DNA from 4 places in the Streptomyces sp. NPDC087263 genome. Region 1 is predicted to be linked to each of the others. Evidence: riboswitches for the same ligand, from Rfam matches in the RefSeq annotation. Region 1 holds a riboswitch; each other region holds the start of a gene.
The links. Region 1 has a riboswitch for S-adenosylmethionine ahead of ACIPC1_RS11230 (putative leader peptide). Riboswitches for the same ligand answer to the same signal wherever they lie in the genome.
Positions count from the first base shown of each region.

Region 2: it holds a riboswitch for S-adenosylmethionine, as region 1 does, so the genes downstream of both, ACIPC1_RS01225 (aminotransferase class V-fold PLP-dependent enzyme) here and ACIPC1_RS11230 (putative leader peptide) in region 1, are expected to answer to the same signal.
Region 3: it holds a riboswitch for S-adenosylmethionine, as region 1 does, so the genes downstream of both, ACIPC1_RS18055 (ABC transporter substrate-binding protein) here and ACIPC1_RS11230 (putative leader peptide) in region 1, are expected to answer to the same signal.
Region 4: it holds a riboswitch for S-adenosylmethionine, as region 1 does, so the genes downstream of both, thrC (threonine synthase) here and ACIPC1_RS11230 (putative leader peptide) in region 1, are expected to answer to the same signal.

Region 1 is NZ_JBIUYT010000003.1:421,562-425,943, reverse strand. Features, by position in the region: gene ACIPC1_RS11245 (NtaA/DmoA family FMN-dependent monooxygenase) at 1-111, opposite strand, end outside; gene ACIPC1_RS11240 (LLM class flavin-dependent oxidoreductase) at 130-1,374, opposite strand; gene ACIPC1_RS11235 (putative leader peptide) at 1,451-1,516, opposite strand; SAM riboswitch class IV at 1,613-1,726, opposite strand; SAM riboswitch class IV at 1,943-2,087, shown strand; gene ACIPC1_RS11230 (putative leader peptide) at 2,124-2,189, shown strand; gene ACIPC1_RS11225 (glutathione S-transferase C-terminal domain-containing protein) at 2,282-3,061, shown strand; gene ACIPC1_RS11220 (peptidoglycan-binding protein) at 3,076-3,756, opposite strand; gene ACIPC1_RS11215 (SpoIIE family protein phosphatase) at 4,088-4,382, shown strand, end outside.
Region 2 is NZ_JBIUYT010000001.1:266,311-270,692, forward strand. Features, by position in the region: gene ACIPC1_RS01225 (aminotransferase class V-fold PLP-dependent enzyme) at 15-1,376, opposite strand; SAM riboswitch class IV at 1,567-1,683, opposite strand; gene trpD (anthranilate phosphoribosyltransferase) at 1,795-2,859, opposite strand; gene ACIPC1_RS01235 (cytochrome bc complex cytochrome b subunit) at 3,015-4,382, opposite strand, start outside.
Region 3 is NZ_JBIUYT010000005.1:213,886-218,267, reverse strand. Features, by position in the region: gene ACIPC1_RS18060 (ABC transporter permease) at 1-758, opposite strand, end outside; gene ACIPC1_RS18055 (ABC transporter substrate-binding protein) at 821-2,443, opposite strand; SAM riboswitch class IV at 2,835-2,944, opposite strand; gene ACIPC1_RS18050 (YoaK family protein) at 3,408-4,157, shown strand.
Region 4 is NZ_JBIUYT010000014.1:17,137-21,518, reverse strand. Features, by position in the region: gene ACIPC1_RS35540 (trehalose-6-phosphate synthase) at 1-1,031, opposite strand, end outside; gene ACIPC1_RS35535 (glucosyl-3-phosphoglycerate synthase) at 1,108-2,082, opposite strand; SAM riboswitch class I at 2,262-2,409, shown strand; gene thrC (threonine synthase) at 2,427-3,755, shown strand; gene ACIPC1_RS35525 (MoaD/ThiS family protein) at 3,752-4,027, shown strand.

The DNA.
Region 1 (4,382 bases):
CTCGATATGGCTGCCGGCCTCGGGGTCGCTCCACACGGTGGTGTTGTTGACGCCGGGGAAGTGCGCCGCGAGGTGGATCTGCTTGAGCGGCTTGTCCGTTGACTTGCTCATGAGTGAGGTCCCTCCGGCTCAGACGTGGGCGGCGTAGCGGTTGGCGGGGCGGGCGAGCCCCAGCAACCCGCGCAGGGTGTCGGCCTCGTACGAGTGCCGGAAGGCGTCGCGGCGCTGGAGTTCGGGGACCAGGCCCCGGGTGATCGCCGGGAGGTCGTGCCCGGCGACGGCCGGACGCAGCCGGAAGCCGGTCAGCCCGGACTCCCGCAACTCCTGGAGCAGATCGGCCAGTTGTACGGGGGTGCCGGTGAACACCCGGGCGTCGCTGGTGTACGGGTAGCCCGCGAGGGCGTCGAGACGCTCTCGCCGGTCCACCGCGGCGGCGGGGTCGTTGTCCAGGAACACCACCAGGTCACCGAAGAGGTGCAGGGGCTCCTCAGCGCGTCCGGCCGCTTCCTGTTCGGTGCGGACCGCGGCGACGATGGCACGCGCCTCTTCGACGTCGTGCGGAGTGACGTACCCGATGTCGGTGCTGCGGGCGAGCAACCGGAACGGCGCGCCCGTCGTGGACTCGTGGGCCAGTGCGGTGACCAGGGGCTGACCCTGCGGCGGGCGGGGTGTGATGGACGGGCCCTTGACGCTGAAGTGCTTGCCCTCGAAGTCGATGTAGTGCAGCTTGTCGCGGTCGACGAAGCGGCCGGTGGTGACGTCCCGGATCTCCGCGCCGTCCTCCCAGCTGTCCCACAGCCGGCGCACCGCCTCGACGTAGTCGGCGGTCTCGTCGAAGAGATCGACGATCAACTCCTGTAGAGCCGGGGTCTCCAGGTCTTCGATACGGAGCTTCGGAAACGTCCGGCGTCCGAAGTGAGCGGCCTCGTTCTGCCGCGCGGACGCCTGCACCCGCAGGCCCGCGCGGCCGGTGCTCACATAGTCGAGGGTGGCGATGGCCTTGGATGTGTGGAAGGGCTCCGTGTGGGTGGTCACCACGCTCGGCACCAGCCCTATGTGGCTGGTCAGCGGCGCGACACGAGCTGCGATGAGGACGGCGTCGAGCCGACCGCGTACCTGGTCGGTGCGTGCGTCCGGTTCGCTGAGGCGTGCGGACTGCGGGCCGAGTCCGTCCTCGATGGTCACGAAGTCGAGCAGGCCGCGCTCTGCCTCGGTGATCAGGTCGGTCCAGTACGAGGCGGTGAACAGATCCTGGGGGCGGGCCACCGGATCACGCCAGGCTGCCGGGTGCCAGCCCGCGCCGTCGAGGGCGACGGCCAGGTGCAGTGCGGCGGTGGAGGAAGAGGATGAGGGCAACGACGTTGACGAGGACACGAAAGGGGTGCCTTCCTGATCGACCGTGTGAGATCGCCGGGCCTCGACTGGGAGGGTGCGGCGGCGGGGTGACAGGTCAGGGACGACAGAGCGCGCCGGCCACGCGCTGGAGGTCGATGTGCGGCCGGGAGTACAGGTGCACGCGACGGCGCGGGGCGAGAACCGGGACACGAAGACGGGGCACGGGCTGCACGTCCGTCACCTCCGCCCTTCCGGCTCGGCGGGCTGGAGGCCGCCGGCATCGCGCTTGCGGAACCCGGGACGGGTACCGCCTGGTCGTCACCTGGAGCACCCCGCCGCGGAGGAGGGTTGCCGGTCAGCAAGCCAGGGCTTGACGCTGACGCTCATAACCTGCTGGGGACGCTACGGGAGGCCACAGCGGTGCGCAATGCCCGGGGATCATGGTCGTGCTCACACCGCCGCGCGTCCTCAGGAGCGACAACCACCGGGCCGCGCAATCTGTTCCACGCCTCCTGTCCAGCCTGAGGCACGCCGAATGACCACCTGGTGAGACCGCGCCGGAGGCCTTCTTGACGGCCTCACGGAGCGCACCGACACTGACGGGGACGGTCACGATTGTCAGCGCCCTTGGGGCAGGTTCTCCTGCCCGTGAGGTCATCGGCCCCGGCCCGCTGGCAGGCAACCCTTCCACCGCGACGGGGTGCCCCGGGTGACGACCGGGTTCCGCCGGTGCGGTGGGACAAGCGTGGTCTCGCGTCTCGCGGGCCCCGAGGGTGGGACAGGTGGGAATGGCCAACAGCGGTTTGACGAGACGCCTGCACATCGATCTGTTGCGTGTCTCCAGCGCCTACTAGTCCGAGCGATCCGGACCGGTACGTAGCGCAGTCACTCCGCCCCGCCGCGGTGCCCACAAGGTGGCCGTGGCCTCCTCGTCCCATGGAGAGTCATGTCCGAGACAATCTCGCACGCCTCAAACTCCGGTACGTCCAGCACGTGTACCCCGACTCCGTGCGTTCCCAGCTCACTTGACGCGGTCCCCCACCCCCGGATCGCCGCCACCCCGTCCGCCCGCCCGCACCGTTTCCGCAGCCGTATCGGAGTGGGTCTCGCCGGCGGCTTCTACCCGGCCCCGCACCGCTACGAGTTGTATCTGTCCGCACACTGTCCCCTCTCGCTGCGGGTCTCCATCACCCACGGCCTGCTGGGTCTCAAGGACTCGGTCGCCACCACTCTGCTGGCGCTCCCCGCCGACACCCCCTCCGCGTTCGCCTCACTGCGCGGGGCGTACGAGGCCACCTGGCACCACTACGACGGTCCGCTGACCGCCCCCGCGCTGTGCGACCGGTGGAGCGGACGCGTAGTCAGCAACCACACGCCCGACATCCTGCGCGACCTCGGCGACCTCTTCGCCGACCGCGCCGGATCCTGTCACTCCCCGCTCCGCCCGGCGGAACTCGCCGCGGACATCGACGCCCTGCGCGACCTCCTCGACCGGGATGTCACCCCGGGTGCGCCGCCGCAGGAACGGTCGGCGGCCCTCGACCTGCTGAACGGTCAACTCGCCGCTGGTCCCTATGCGTTGGGCAAGGAACTGACCGCGGCCGATGTGGACCTGTGGGTCGCCCTCGTCCCACTCGAAGCGGCCCAGGACCTGTCCTCGTACGCGCTCCTCCAGGACTATGTGCGACGTCTCGACGCCCACCCGGCCTTCCATCGGCACCTGTAGGTCAGGAGTGCTCGTCACGTACGGGATTCCAGGGCGGCCCGGGTGTCGTTGCCGTAGACGCCCGTCTCATCGCCCCGGATCCCGTACCAGAGCTGGAAGCGGGCCACGGCCTCGGTGAGTGTGGGGTCGTAGGTTCCGCTCGTGACGCCGCTCTGGTACACGTCCGGGATATGGAGGAGCCGTTCCTGGAGTTCCGTCACGTCGGGGCCGCGGTCTCCCTCCCGTAGGGTGCCGATGCCGTCCGGTTCGGCGGCGCCGGAAGGGGCCTGGGCGACGGGTGCCGTGGCGGACGGGGCGGCACCGGTCCGCGATCCGCCGTCACCGTCGGGCAGCAGCATGGCCAGGGCGAATCCGACCAGCGCGGCCGCCGCCACCGCACCGACGACCGTGGCCCGGCGCGGACCGGTGGCACGCTCGGGCCCGGGTTCACGCATGGGCGGTGCCGCCGGCTCCGCCTCCCCGCCAGCGGCATAGTTCTCGCCGGCCAGGACGGGCGTCAGTTCCTCCGTCTCGCCCAGGTGCGCCGACGACCATCTGATCGACTCAGGGCTTTCGTCCGGGCCGACGGCCTGCTGATCCTCACGGAACTCCCTCACCAGTTCCGCGAGGGCCTCCGTCCGGCGGCGTTGCTGGACGTAGGTGGGTTCGAGTGCCGGGCGGCGCATGGGCTGCTCGCGTTCGGGCGGTGTCGACACACTGCTCTCCTTCCGTGCGACGCGGTCTCCCGCCATCCCCGTGGAGAGATACGGAGGCACCGGCACGGGAGTTCAACCACTGCCGGCCGACTCCGTGACGGACGGGACGGATGGATGGACGGGCGGACGGACGGACGCGGCACGTGACCCGTCACTGTACGTAACCCTCCTCGGCCTCCGTGCGTCCCGCCGTGCGACAAGTCCAAGCCCGCGCGACAGTCGTACAACGTGAAGAATGGGTGCGAGCGGGTAAGACCACCTTCGGAGAGCGGAGAGGGTCGCGGTGGTTTCGAGCAAGGAACGGGACGTGTCGGCCCGGCAGCGCTTCGACATGACGGACGCCGTGCCACTGCTGCTCGACGCCCGTATGGCGGTGACCAGCTGGACCGCGGACGCCGAACGGCTGCTGGGGTACGCGGCCCGGGACGCGCTGGGACGGCCTGCCGCCGACCTGCTGATCCCCGAGGACGCGGCGCGGCTCCCGGAACTGGCCGAGCGGTGCCGCGGTGACGGCGGCTGGGCGGGCCTGCTGTCCGCACGACACCGGGACGGGCACCCGTTGAAGTTGATGGTTCAGGTTGTCCCCCTACGGCCGAGCGACGGCCCGGCACGCTGGGTGGTGCTGC
Region 2 (4,382 bases), on a different contig from region 1:
CTCCTGTCAGGCGATCACACGGCGGGAACGCAACGCCCGTCCTGCGTCCGGTAGTTCCACTTCGCGCCGTCCCGGACGAGCTCCTTGACCGCGCGCACGAAACGCTCGACGTGCTCGTCCGGGGTGCCCGCGCCGAAGCTCACGCGGATGGCGTTGAGGGACTTCTCGCCGGGCGCGGCCTCGGGGGCGCCGCACTCGCCCTGGGTCTGCGGGTCGCTGCCGAGGAGGGTGCGCACCAGCGGGTGGGCACAGAACAGGCCGTCACGCACCCCGATGCCGTACTCGGCGGACAGCGCGGCCGCGAAGTGCGAGCTGTTCCAGCCCTCCACGACGAAGGAGATGACGCCGACGCGCGGGGCGTCGTCGCCGAAGAGCGAGAGGACCCTGACCTCGGGCACCTCGGCGAGACCCGCGCGGACCGTCTCGATCAGGTGCTGCTCACGGGCGACGAGCGTGTCGAAACCGGCCTCGGTGAGCGCTTTGCAGGCGGAGGCGATCGAGTAGACGCCGATCACGTTCGGCGAGCCGGCCTCGTGCCGGGCGGCGCTCTCGTGCCACTCCACGTCCACGCCGCCGTCCGTACGCCGCGACACCTTGCGGCTGGCGCCGCCGCCCGCCAGGTACGGCTCGGCCGCGCGCAGCCAGTCGGAGCGGCCCGCGAGGACACCGGAGCCGAAGGGGGCGTACAGCTTGTGCCCGGAGAAGGCGACCCAGTCGACGTCGAGGTCGCGCACCGACACCGGGTGGTGCGGGGCGAGCTGCGCGGCGTCGAGGACGATGCGCGCGCCGTGCGCGTGCGCGGCGGCGGCCAGCTCACGCACCGGCCACAGCTCACCCGTGACGTTCGAGGCGCCCGTGACACAGACGAGGGCCGGGCCCTGGGGGTCGCGGTGGCTGAGCGCACGCTCCAGGGCCGCGACGGCCTCCCCCGGCGTACGCGGGGCGTTCAGGTACGTCACCTGCGCGTCCCGCCAGGGCAGCAGCGAGGCGTGGTGCTCGGTCTCGAAGACGAAGACCTGGCAGTCGGCCGGAAGGGCGGCGGCGAGCAGGTTGAGCGAGTCGGTGGTCGACCGGGTGAAGACGACCTGGTCGTCTTCACGGCAGTCCAGGAACTCGGCGACGGTGGTGCGGGAGTTCTCGAAGAGGTCGGTGGAGAGCTGGGACAGGTACCCGGCCCCCCGGTGCACGCTGCCGTAGTACGGGGCGTAAGCGGCCACGTCGTCCCACACCCGCTGGAGGGCCGGGGCGCTGGCGGCGTAGTCGAGGGCGGCGTACGTGACCTCGCCACCGGTGACGAGCGGGACGGTGACATCTCGCCCCAGAACGGGCAACTGGGTACAAACGGCCTGGTCGGTGGCAACGGTGGAGACAGACATGGCGAACTCCTGTGAGACGCAGGGAAATCACCGCGCGAGCCGGTCCATGGAGAGGACGCTCAGCGCGGGAAGGGGGGTGACAGGGATAGGCGGAAGAGGGGCTCTACGCCCTATCGCATTCGCTTGCTCACAGAAGGCTCCCTCGAATGACCAGGACCCCTGGGCCTTAACCACTCAGAAGAGGGCGAGGGGTCCGCGCTTGCCGCAGACCTCGCTGCCTACGGCCTGGTCTTCACCCGGGGCACCCCGCCACGGACGGAGGGTTGCCGGACAGTCGGCCGGGGCCTCATGACTGTCACTCATGACCTGCCGAAAAAACTAACCGAACCGATCGCGACGGCGCAACCCGTGTCCGGATCCCGGAACGCGGAAAGGGCCGGACCTCTTCGGCCCGGCCCCCTGCGAACCGCCTCGCAAACTACGCGTTGGTCGCCGCCACCCACCGCTCCAGCGTCCGTTTCGCCGCCCCCGAGTCGACGGCCTCCGCCGCCTTCGCCATCCCCGCGCGAATCTGCTCCGCGAGCGGCCCGTCACCCGGCGACAGGGCCACCAGCGCCGCCGCCGAGTTCAGCAGCACGGCGTCCCGCACCGGCCCCGTCTCGCCGTCGAGGAGCCGGCGCGCCACGTCCGCGTTGTACGTGGAGTCCGCGCCCCGCAGCGCCTCGATCGGGACCAGGTCAATGCCGACGTCCCTCGGGTCGAAGGTCTCCTCGGTGACCTTTCCGTCCCGTACGACCCACACCCGGGAAGTGGAGGTGATGGTCAGCTCGTCGAGCCCGTCGTCGCCGCGGAAGACCAGCGAGGAGTTGCCGCGCTCGGCGAAGACGCCCGCCACGATGGGCGCCATGCGGGGGTCCGCGACGCCGACGGCCTGCGCCTTCACCCGTGCCGGGTTCGTCAGCGGACCGAGCGCGTTGAAGACCGTGCGGATGCCCAACTGCCCCCGTGCGGCGCCCACATGACGTAGCGCCGGGTGGAACTTCACCGCGAAGCAGAAGGTGATCCCGGCCTCCTCGGCCACTTCGGCCACCCGCTCCGTCGTCAGCTGCAGATTGACCCCGAGCTTCTCCAGCACGTCGGACGCCCCGGAGGCGGAGGAAGCCGCCCGGTTGCCGTGCTTGACGACCTTCGCGCCCGTCCCGGCGATGACGATCGCCGCCATGGTGGAGATGTTGACGGTCTTGGCCCCGTCACCGCCCGTACCGACGATGTCGACGGTCCTCCCCGGCACCTCGATCACGTTGGCGTGCTCGTACATCATCCGTACGAGTCCGGTGATCTCCTCGACGGTCTCTCCCTTGGCCCGCAGCGCCACCGCGAACCCGGCGATCTGCGCGTCGGTCGCCTCACCGCGCATCATCAGGTTCATCGCCCAGGCGGTGTCGTCCGCACTCAGGTCACGGCCGTCGAGCAGGCCGTTCAGCAACCGGGGCCAGGAACGGTCCGCCGCGGTGTCGCCTCCAGCGGGGTTCACAGCGCTCATGGTCGCTCCTGGGGTACTCAGAGAGGTACGGGGGTGGACTTGCCCCCATCCGTAGGGGCGAGTCCACCCTATCCAGCCCTGGAGACGGCAAAGAGCCCCGTCCATGCAATGGACGGGGCTCCAGCCGTGGCGATCAGCGAGGATCGTTCGGGCGATCAGTGGTGGCCGTGGCCGCTCGTGATCTCCTTGTACTCCTCGACGGTGGGCTTGGGGATCTGGTTGTCCTCCCCGTAGTAGCCCTTGCTGAGCTTGGCCCGCAGCTTCTGCGCGCCCTTCACCTTGCGCTCGACACCGTTCTCGTCGACGCCCGGGCCGATCTCGGCCGGCTGGTACTGCTCGTGCGCGGTGAGCGTGTGCAGAGCCTCCTGGCTGAGCGGCTCGTGGATCTCGATGAACTCACCGTGCGGCAGGCGCTTGATGATGCCCGACTCGCGGCCGTGCAGCACCTTGTCCCGGTCCCGGCGCTGAAGGCCGAGGCAGATCCGCTTGGTGGCGATGAACGAGAGGACCGGGATGACGAAGAAGCCGATCCGTACGAACCAGGTGATGGAATTGAGCGAGAGGTGGAAGTGGGTCGCCCACAGGTCGTTTCCACCACCGATCAGCATCACGAAGTACGCGGCCAGCCATGCCACGCCGAACCCTGTACGGGTCGGGGTGTTGCGTGGCCGGTCGAGGATGTGGTGCTCGCGCTTGTCGCCGGTGACCCAGGACTCGATGAAGGGGTACACGGCGATGGCCACCAGCACCAGCGGGAAGATCACGATCGGGATGAACACGCCAAGCACGAGCGTGTGACCCCACAGGTTGATCTCCCAGCCCGGCATCACACGCACCAGACCTTCGGCGAAGCCCATGTACCAGTCCGGCTGGGCACCGGTGGACACCTGATCCGGACGATAGGGACCCATGGACCAGATCGGGTTGATCGAGGCGATACCCGCGATGGCCGTGATGACGCCGAAGACCAGGAAGAAGAAGCCGCCGGCCTTGGCGGTGTAGACCGGAAGGAGCGGCATTCCGACGACGTTCTCGTTCGTCTTTCCGGGGCCCGCGAACTGTGTGTGCTTGTGGTAGAAGACCAGGATCAGGTGGCCCACGACCAGGCCGAGCATGATCCCCGGCAGCAGCAGGATGTGCACCGAGTAGAACCGGGCCACGAAGTCGCCGCCCGGGAACTCACCACCGAAGATGAAGAACGAGAGGTACGTGCCGACGATCGGGACCGACAGCAGCACGCCCTCGATGAACCGCACGCCGGTGCCCGACAGCAGGTCGTCGGGGAGTGAGTAGCCCGTGAAGCCGGTGAACAGCGACAGGACGAGCAGCAGCCAGCCGAACAGCCAGTTGACCTCGCGCGGCTTACGGAAGGCGCCCGTGAAGAACACGCGCATCATGTGGACCATCATCGCGGCGATGAAGATCAGCGCCGCCCAGTGGTGGATCTGCCGGATCAGCAGGCCACCGCGCACATCGAAGGAGATGTGCATGGTCGAGTTGAACGCCTCGGACATCAGCTGGCC
Region 3 (4,382 bases), on a different contig from region 1:
ACCACCGAACCGGCGACGAGCTGCCCGGCCAGCAGCCCGACGATCGTCAACGCCGGCAGTGAGGCGTTGCGCAGCGCGTGCCGCAGGTGAATACGCAGTCGGCCGGCGCCCTTGGCCCGCGCGGTCTCCACATAGGCCTGGTCGAGCGCCGTGAGCAGGCTCTTGGCCAGCACCTGCGCGACCAGGGCGCCGGTCGGGATCGCGAGCGTCACCGCCGGCAGCACCAGACCCGGCAGCCCGTCGTTACCGAACGCGGGGAACCACCGCGCCCGGAAGGAGAACAGCTCGACGAGCACCAGCCCGACCCAGAACGTCGGCACCGACACCCCCAGCGGCGGCAACGACAGCAACAGCTGCCGCAACCACCGCTGCGTGGTGTAGGTCGCCAGCACCGCAAGACCGCCACCGAAGACCACCGCGAGCAGCAGCGCCGCTCCGGTCAACTGCAGCGTCTGCGGCAGCGCGTCGGCCAGCGTCGAGGTCACCGGCCGACCGGTGGAGACCGCGTTCCCGAAGTCACCGCGCACCGCCTTGCCGAGATAGTCGGCGTACTGCACCAGCACCGGTTTGTCGAAGCCGTACTCATGCCGCAGTGCGGCGATCTGCGCCGGATCGATCTGGCCCGAGTCCGCTCCGGCGCCGGCCATCGCCGAGACCGGATCACCGGGCAGATAGTTCAGCACGAAGAACGACACCGTGTACGCAGCCCAGAGCACCCCGAGTGCCTGTGCGAGACGCTTGCTCACATAGTGACGCATTTCCTGCCCACCTCCTGTAGCCGACGACCGGATCGGACGCTCTGTCGCGCATCCACCGGCTGCTAGCCGATCCAGGTGTCGTGCAGCTGGATCCGGCTGGAGGCATCGAACGTGAGGTTGTGCACCTTCTTCGCCACCCCCAGCTGGGTCTGCAGCTCCACCACGGGAATGACGTAGGCGTTCTGCACGATCAACTGCTGTGCCTGGCCGACCAGTTCCTTCCGCTTGGCCACGTCGGCAGTCGCCGCCTGCTGGGTCAGCGCCGAGTCCAGCGGGCCCGCCGGCAGGCGGTAGAGGTTGGCCAGCTCGGTGGAGTACTGGCTGCGCAGGATGTCCGGGTCGGCGCGGGTCAGGTTGCCCCACGACGCGTCGAAGTCGCCGGACTGCAGCATCGTGGCGAACTGGGCGGTCTGCGTCTCCTTGAGGACCACGTCGACTCCGACGGCCTTGAGCTGCTGCTGGATCAGCTCCAGGGCCGGCTGGTTGGTGGCCGAGTTGGCGAACCACCTGACGATCAGGCTGAGCTTGGTGCCGTTCTTCGATCTGATGCCGTCACTGCCGACCTTCCAACCAGCCGATTCCAGCAGGGACTTCGCCTTCGCCGTGTCGAAGGCCAGGTCGGAGCCCTGGTCGGCGTAGTCCGGTGTGGTGTACGCCAGGATGCTGGTCGCCGGCCTGGTGCCGGTCGGGAACACGGTGTCGACGATCTGCTGCCGGTCGATGGCGAACAGGAGCGCCTGACGCACCTTCACGTCCTTCAGCAGCGGGCGGGAGTTGTTCAGCCCCAGGTTGAACACCGCACCGGGATTCGCCCGTCGTTGCAGGTTCACCTGGCCACCGGTGAGCGCAGCCTCGTCGGCCTTGCCGACGCTGCTGATCGCGTCCACCTGACCGGACTGCAGGCTGCCGGTGCGCACGCCCGATTCGGGCACCACCTTGAACACCAGCTTGTCCAGGTACGCCTCGCCCTGCTTGGTCCACAGGGACGAACCCCAGGCGTACTTGCTGCGCTTGGTCAAGGTGATCGCCTGGTTCTGCACATAACTCTCCAGCGTGAACGGCCCGGACCCGACCACACCCTTGCTGCACTTCTCCTGCGGGCTCTGCTTCGCGCTAGCCGACGACTCGATACCCAGTGAGTGCGTCGACGTGGCCTGGAGGAACTGCGCGTTCGGCTGCTGGAACTTGACCCGCACCGTGAGCGGATCGACCGCGGTGGTGCTGTCCACGCCGCTCAAGTACCCCTGGGCCAGCGTCCCCAGGGCGCCGAGCTTCGGTACCGCGTCGAAGTTGTCCTTGACCACCTGCGCGGTCAGCGGTGTCCCGTCGCTGAAGGTGACACCTGATCGCAGGTGGAAGGTGAACGTGGTCGTGTCGGAGCTGACGTCCCAGCTCTTCGCCAGCCACGGCACAATTCTGCCGGTCTTGGGATCCTGGTCGGTCAGGGAGTCCACGATCTGGCGCAGTGAGTAAATGGTGTCGTTGCTGCCCACCTGCTGCGGATCCACGCAGCCCACGTCGGAACCCACCGCGAAGGTCAGTGTGCCGCCGGACTTGGCCGGGCCGTTGTCGCTGGTCGAGCCGGCGCTGTCGCTCGACGTGCAGGCGCTCAGCAGGAGGCTGCTTGTCACAAGGGCGGCGAGTGCCGCCCACCGGGTGGGTCGGGAATCCGGATGCGATATCACGGACGGGTTCTCCTACTCCAAAGTCACCGCGCACATGCCGGTGCAGACCAAGGCGAAGTGGACCTGGGCAGACCTGGGCGAAGTGACGGAAATATTCGGAAGATGTCTGGGGAAAGGGTGCCGACGAAGGCGTGACAGTGCCGCGGACTCCGACAGCACTGTGAGAGCCCGCAGGGAGTCGCCCGCGGCGTCAAAGCCGTCGGCGAACGTCAGTCAGGAAGGCGGGGAGGCCGGGACGCAATCAGTCGTGACACAGACAGCTGGTGAAGAGCTGCAGGTCGATGTGGCGTCGGCGGGAGAATCCGGAGAACACCGCAGCGGCCGCGATCGAAGCACTGAGATCACTGCTGTTCGGCACGCTGGTCCTCCCGATCTCAGGCCCGGTCAAGGGGCCACGCGCTTGCGGGGTCGATGACCCCGCCGGGCTTTCACCTGGAGCACCCCACCGCGGTGGAGGGTTGCCGATCAACGAGCCAGGGCTTGACGCTGACACTCAATGCCGCTTGGAACGCTAACGAGCGTCGCCATGATCCGTCAATGCCGACAGGCGAGTTGGGCCACGCACGGCACGGCGGACCGAGTTGCGAAAGGCCCGGAAACGGCCGTCCCGAACTCTCCTGACCGGGCGCCGGTCGGACCCGAGGCGCCCCGACTCAAGAAATCGTCGGACCTGTCTGTTTTGTCATTCCAGAGGGCCTTCGTAGTTCTTTGCTGAAACCTGAGTAAGGTTTCGCCCAAATATGTGGCTTTTTCCCAGATGTGGTCACATCCTGAACGCGGGAGATAAATGTGTACCTAGCAACTAGTCGGGGCGAGTTGCCGACTCTGGGCGCTTGGAGGGAAAGGCATGCAATGGAGCAGCCTGCAAAACACCCACGGCCGGCGGTCTCGACTCGAACGTTCTCGGGACACTCGACCTGCCGCCCCGACCCTGCCGGTCCGGGGCGACGGAGGAGCCGAACCCGTGGATGACCGGCGTGTGGACCTGGCCGCAGCGCACGCGACGCCGGAACTGCTGGCCATTCGTGACCGGCTGCTTGTCGCCCTGGCGTTCTCGTCAGGCGTCTTCGAGGCGATCTGCTTTCTCTCCTTCGGGAAGGTCTTCACGGCGTTCCAGACCGGAAACCTGGTGTTTCTCGGACTTGGGGTAGCCGGCACGCGGCCGCCCGCCGGCCCGGATCCCGTTCGCGTGGTGATTTCACTTGCCGCGTTCGCCGTGGGGGCCGCAGTGGCAACACGGATCCTGACCGCGTTCAACGGCGACGAGGAGATGGAGGACTCGCAGATCTTCGAAGCGTGGCCGCGTCGCGTCTCCATCGCACTGTGCGTCGCGACGGTGGCGCAGGTCGGTTTCATCGTCGTGTGGATGGCGGCGTCTCCGTCCAGCCTCGTGTCCAACATCCTGGTCGCCCTCAACGCCTTTGCGATGGGTCTGCAGATGAATGCCGTTCGGTCGCTCCATGTGCCGGGCATTTCCACCACGGCGGCCACGGCCACCTTCATCAGCTGGATTTCCGGTATCACCACCTGGTCTCTGAAGCCCGCCGCGGTACGTCGCCTGACCGGGGTCCTGGTGGGCATGGTGGCCGGCGCCTTCGTCGGAGACTGGATGCTCAGCCACGCGCACACCTACGCGCCGGTGCTGCCAGTGGTCGTGATCGCACTCGTCGTCGCGGTCGCCTCCGTGATGCTGAAGCAGAAACCTGCGCGGTAGAGCGTCGGCGAGCGGGATCCTCGCCTCGGCGCCGGTACGGCCGACATGACGGTCGTACCGGCTCGGGCTGACCGGCACTGTGGCCGGGATCCGGCTTGAGCACCGTGGTGAGCTGCAGCGCACGGGCGGGCGGTTTCGGGGCTGCATCCCGTACGCGAGGCGAGTCGGTAGGCCGCCTTCCGCCCTGAAACGGCGTGGCTGCCGTCCGCGGCTGGGCAGTCGGCC
Region 4 (4,382 bases), on a different contig from region 1:
GAGTTGATGTCGTCGGCGACCCGCTGCACCTCGGCGGTGTATTCGCGGTACACGGCGAGGTCCTGGCGGGAGGGATAGGCGAAGGCGACGTGCACGACCCGTTCGCGCCAGGACGGCTGGTCCTCCAGGAGCTGCCGGTAGGCCAGCAGTCCGCGCACGATGTTCTTCGACAGTTCGGTGCGGTCGACCCGCACGATCGCCTTCCGGCCCTCGCCGATCTGCTCACGCAGGGTGGCCATCCGCTCGGCGACATCCGCCTCGTGCGACCGCTTGCGCAGGAAGTCCGCGTCCGCGCCGAGCCCGTGCACGCCGACACGGGTGTCACCGAGCCCGCCGACCAGCTCCTGCGCGCACGCGGTGAACGCGGACGCCCAGCGCTGGGTGAGGAAGCCGAGCCGGTCCGCGCCGAGCATGCCGCGCAGCACCTGCTCGGCGATGTCGTCGGGGAGCATGCGGAAGTAGTCCACCGGCGCCCACGGCGTGTGCGAGAAGTGCCCGATCCGCAGGTCGGGGCGGAGCTCCCGCAGCATGCCGGGGACGAGGGTCAGGTGGTAGTCCTGTACGACCACCACGGCGCCCTCGGCCGCCTCGTCGGCCAGCGCCCGCGCGAAGGCCCGGTTGTAGGCCTCGTACGACGCCCACTGGCGCCGGAACTCCATGTCGAAGACCGGCTCCAGCGGCGTCTGGTAGAGCATGTGGTGGACGAACCACAGCACGGAGTTCGCGATGCCGTTGTAGGCGTCCGCGTGCACCTCGGCGTCGATGTCCAGCATCCGTACGCCGTCCTCGCCGACCCCGCGCCTCACCGCCTCGCGGTCCCCGTCGCCGAGCGCCGAGCACACCCACAGGGCGCCCGCGTCCGGGCCGATCGCCGACAGGCCCGAGACCAGGCCGCCGCCGCCGCGCCTGGCCTGGAGCTCGCCGTCCTCGCGCACGTCGTAGGAGACCGGGCCGCGGTTGGACGCGACGAGGATCCGGTGGGAGCCCTGCGGGGATGCCGTGGAAGCAGCAGTCGAAGCCGTGGAAGCCATACGCGTCAATCTAGCCCGGCCCGGAAACGCTCAAACGTACGGACGGGGTACCGCGCAGACGTATACCGTCGACGGTTTACGCCGCTTTGCGTGACTGATACTCCGAGATTTCCGCCATCGGAGGCCGTTCTTCCGTATCCACGGAGTACGTGCGCGGCTCGAAGCCGGACTCGCCCCGTTCGAACTGGGTGATGGCCGGCCGGATGAGGTGGCCGCGGGCGAGCCGGAGCTGTGCGGTGCGGTAGATCGCGGCGGACATCCGGCCCAGCGCCTGGCCGTCCTGGTGCCGGTGCTTGCGCACACCGACGTCGACCTGGGCGAGCGCGTCCAGGCCCACCAGGTGCAGCGCGTCGACGAGCATGCCGAGCTCCACGCCGTATCCGACGGGGAACGGGAGCTGTTCCAGGAGGGTGCGGCGGGCCGCGTACTCGCCGCCGAGCGGCTGGACGAAGCCGGCCAGCTGCGGCCAGTGCATGTTCAGCAGGGGGCGTGCCATCAGTTCGGTGACACGGCCGCCCTGACCGGCCGCGGTTCTGCCGGAGGTGGGTTCACCCGGCAGGTTCAGCGGGCGGTCGTACATCGCCTTGACCAGGTCCACGCCCGGATCGGTGAGCAGCGGCCCCACGATCCCGGAGACGAAGTCCGACGAGAACTCCTTGAGGTCCGCGTCGATGAAACAGACGATGTCACCGCTCGTCACCAGGAGTGACCGCCACAGGACCTCGCCCTTGCCGGGCACGGCCGGGATGCGGGGAAGTATTTCGTCCCGGTGGACTACTCGGGCGCCAGCGGCGGCGGCGACCTCGGAGGTGCGGTCGGTCGAGCCCGAATCGATGACGACGATCTCGTCGACGAGGGGGACTTTGCGGGTCATCAGGTCGCGGCGGATGATGGAGACGATCTCACCGACCGTGGCCTCCTCGTTGAGCGCGGGCAGGACCACGCTCACCGTGGAGTTGGTGGATCGTTTCGCGGCTATGAGCTTCTTGAGCGGCCGGTCGGTCACGGACCAGGAGCGCGTGCTCAGCCAGCGCTCGACGTCTTCAAGCACGTGCGGCTCTCCCTTGCGTTCATTGGGATGCTTGTGCCCGTCGCCGCGGCAGCGTTTGGTGTGTCGCTGGCATCTCGCGGTTCGGACGGCTCTCTCCACCATCCAGGCCTTCGGTTACAGTCTTGAACAACGCTGATGACCATCGCATGTCGGGGGTCGTCCGGCGCACAACTGAATACCGCTCATCCAGAGGGGCAGAGGGATACGGCCCGTTGAAGCCCCGGCAACCCTCCAGCTGGTTCTTGTCACATCGATGTGGCGAGGCTCCCGGCTCGGGAAGGTGCCAAATCCGTCTCACGGCGAAGTGCGTCGTGAGGAAGATGAGGAGAAAGGGCCTCGCCTCCATGGCTGCGCAGACAGTTGCAAGCACCACTGCACACACCACGAACCCCGTGACCTCCCCGGATTCCGCGAACTCCGTCGACCTGGGCCCCGCCACCGCGCTTTCCTGCCGCGAGTGCGGACACCGCGTCCCGCTCGGCCCGCTCTTCGCCTGCGAGGAGTGTTTCGGCCCGCTGGAGATCGCGTACGACTTCTCGGCCTACGAGACCGAGGACCTCCGCAAGCGCATCGAAGCGGGCCCCGCGAACATCTGGCGCTACGCGCCGCTCCTGCCGGTCCCCGCGGACGTCGCGGAGAAGCCGAACATCAACCCCGGCTGGACCAAGCTCGTCAAGGCCGACAACCTGGCCCGCGCGCTGGGCGTCACCCCCGGCAAGCTCTTCGTCAAGGACGACTCCGGCAACCCGACGCACTCCTTCAAGGACCGCGTCGTCGCCCAGGCCATCGAGGCCGCCCGCGCCTTCGACTTCACCACCCTCTCCTGCTCCTCCACCGGCAACCTCGCGGGCGCCGTCGGTGCCGCCGCGGCCCGCGCCGGCTTCCGCTCCTGCGTCTTCATCCCGCACGACCTGGAGCAGGGCAAGATCGTCATGGCCGCGGTGTACGGCGGCGAGCTCGTCGGCATCGAGGGCAACTACGACGACGTGAACCGTTTCTGCTCCGAGCTGATCGGCGACCCGGCCGGCGAGGGCTGGGGCTTCGTCAACGTCAACCTGCGGCCGTACTACGCGGAGGGCTCGAAGACCCTCGCGTACGAGATCTGCGAGCAGCTCGGCTGGCGGATCCCCGACCAGCTGGTCATCCCGATCGCCTCCGGCTCCCAGCTCACGAAGATCGACAAGGCTCTGCAGGAGCTGATCAAGCTCGGCCTTGTGGCGGACAAGCCGTACAAGATCTTCGGTGCCCAGGCCGAGGGCTGCTCGCCGGTGTCGGTGGCCTACAAGGCCGGCCACGACGTCGTACGGCCCCAGAAGCCCCACACCATCGCCAAGTCGCTCGCCATCGGCAACCCGGCCGACGGGCCGTACGTGCTCGACATCGCGCGGCGTACCGGCGGCGCCGTGGAGGACGTGAACGACGAGCAGATCGTCGACGCGATCAAGCTCCTCGCGCAGACGGAGGGCATCTTCGCCGAGACCGCGGGTGGCGTGACGGTGGGTGTGGCGAAGAAGCTGATCGAGAACGGTCTGCTCGATCCGACCCTCACCACCGTCGTCCTCAACACCGGCGACGGCCTCAAGACCCTGGACGCGGTGGCCTCGGACACCGGGCTCACCGCGACCATCCGCCCGAACCTGGACTCCTTCCGAGAGGCTGGCCTCGCGTCATGAGTGTCAACGTCCGCATCCCCACCATCCTGCGCACCTACACCGGCGGCAAGGCCGAGGTGACGGCCGAGGGCGGCACCCTCGGCGAGGTGATCGCCGACCTGGAGCAGAACCACACCGGCATCGCCGCACGCGTCCTGGACGACCAGGGCAAGCTGCGTCGCTTCGTCAACGTGTACGTGAACGACGACGACGTCCGCTTCGAGCAGGGCCTGGAGACGTCGACGCCGGACGGCGCGGGCGTCTCGATCATTCCGGCCGTCGCCGGAGGCTGACCGTCACGCGTCATTACTTACGGTGATTGCCGTTACCTTAGGTAATTGCGGTCACCGAGAGTTCATCGAATTGCCCCCTCCGTGAGAGAAGCGGAGGGGGCAATTCTGTATGGTTGAGCGCGGTACAGTTGGGGAAGCCGCTTCGCTTTCGAGTTGGTTTCATGCCGGGCGCATATGAGTCCTCGCCCGATGCCCGACAAGAAGTAGCCAAAGTGCCCCGCCTCTTTGAGCCGTTTATGGCATTTACGGGGCCCGACTTGCCCTGAAACTTTGCGAATTCTCCGCATATTCCCGATCGGTCGTGCTCAGAATTCTCGTCCGATTGACCTGTTGCAGAGGGCAGTTGGACAGATAC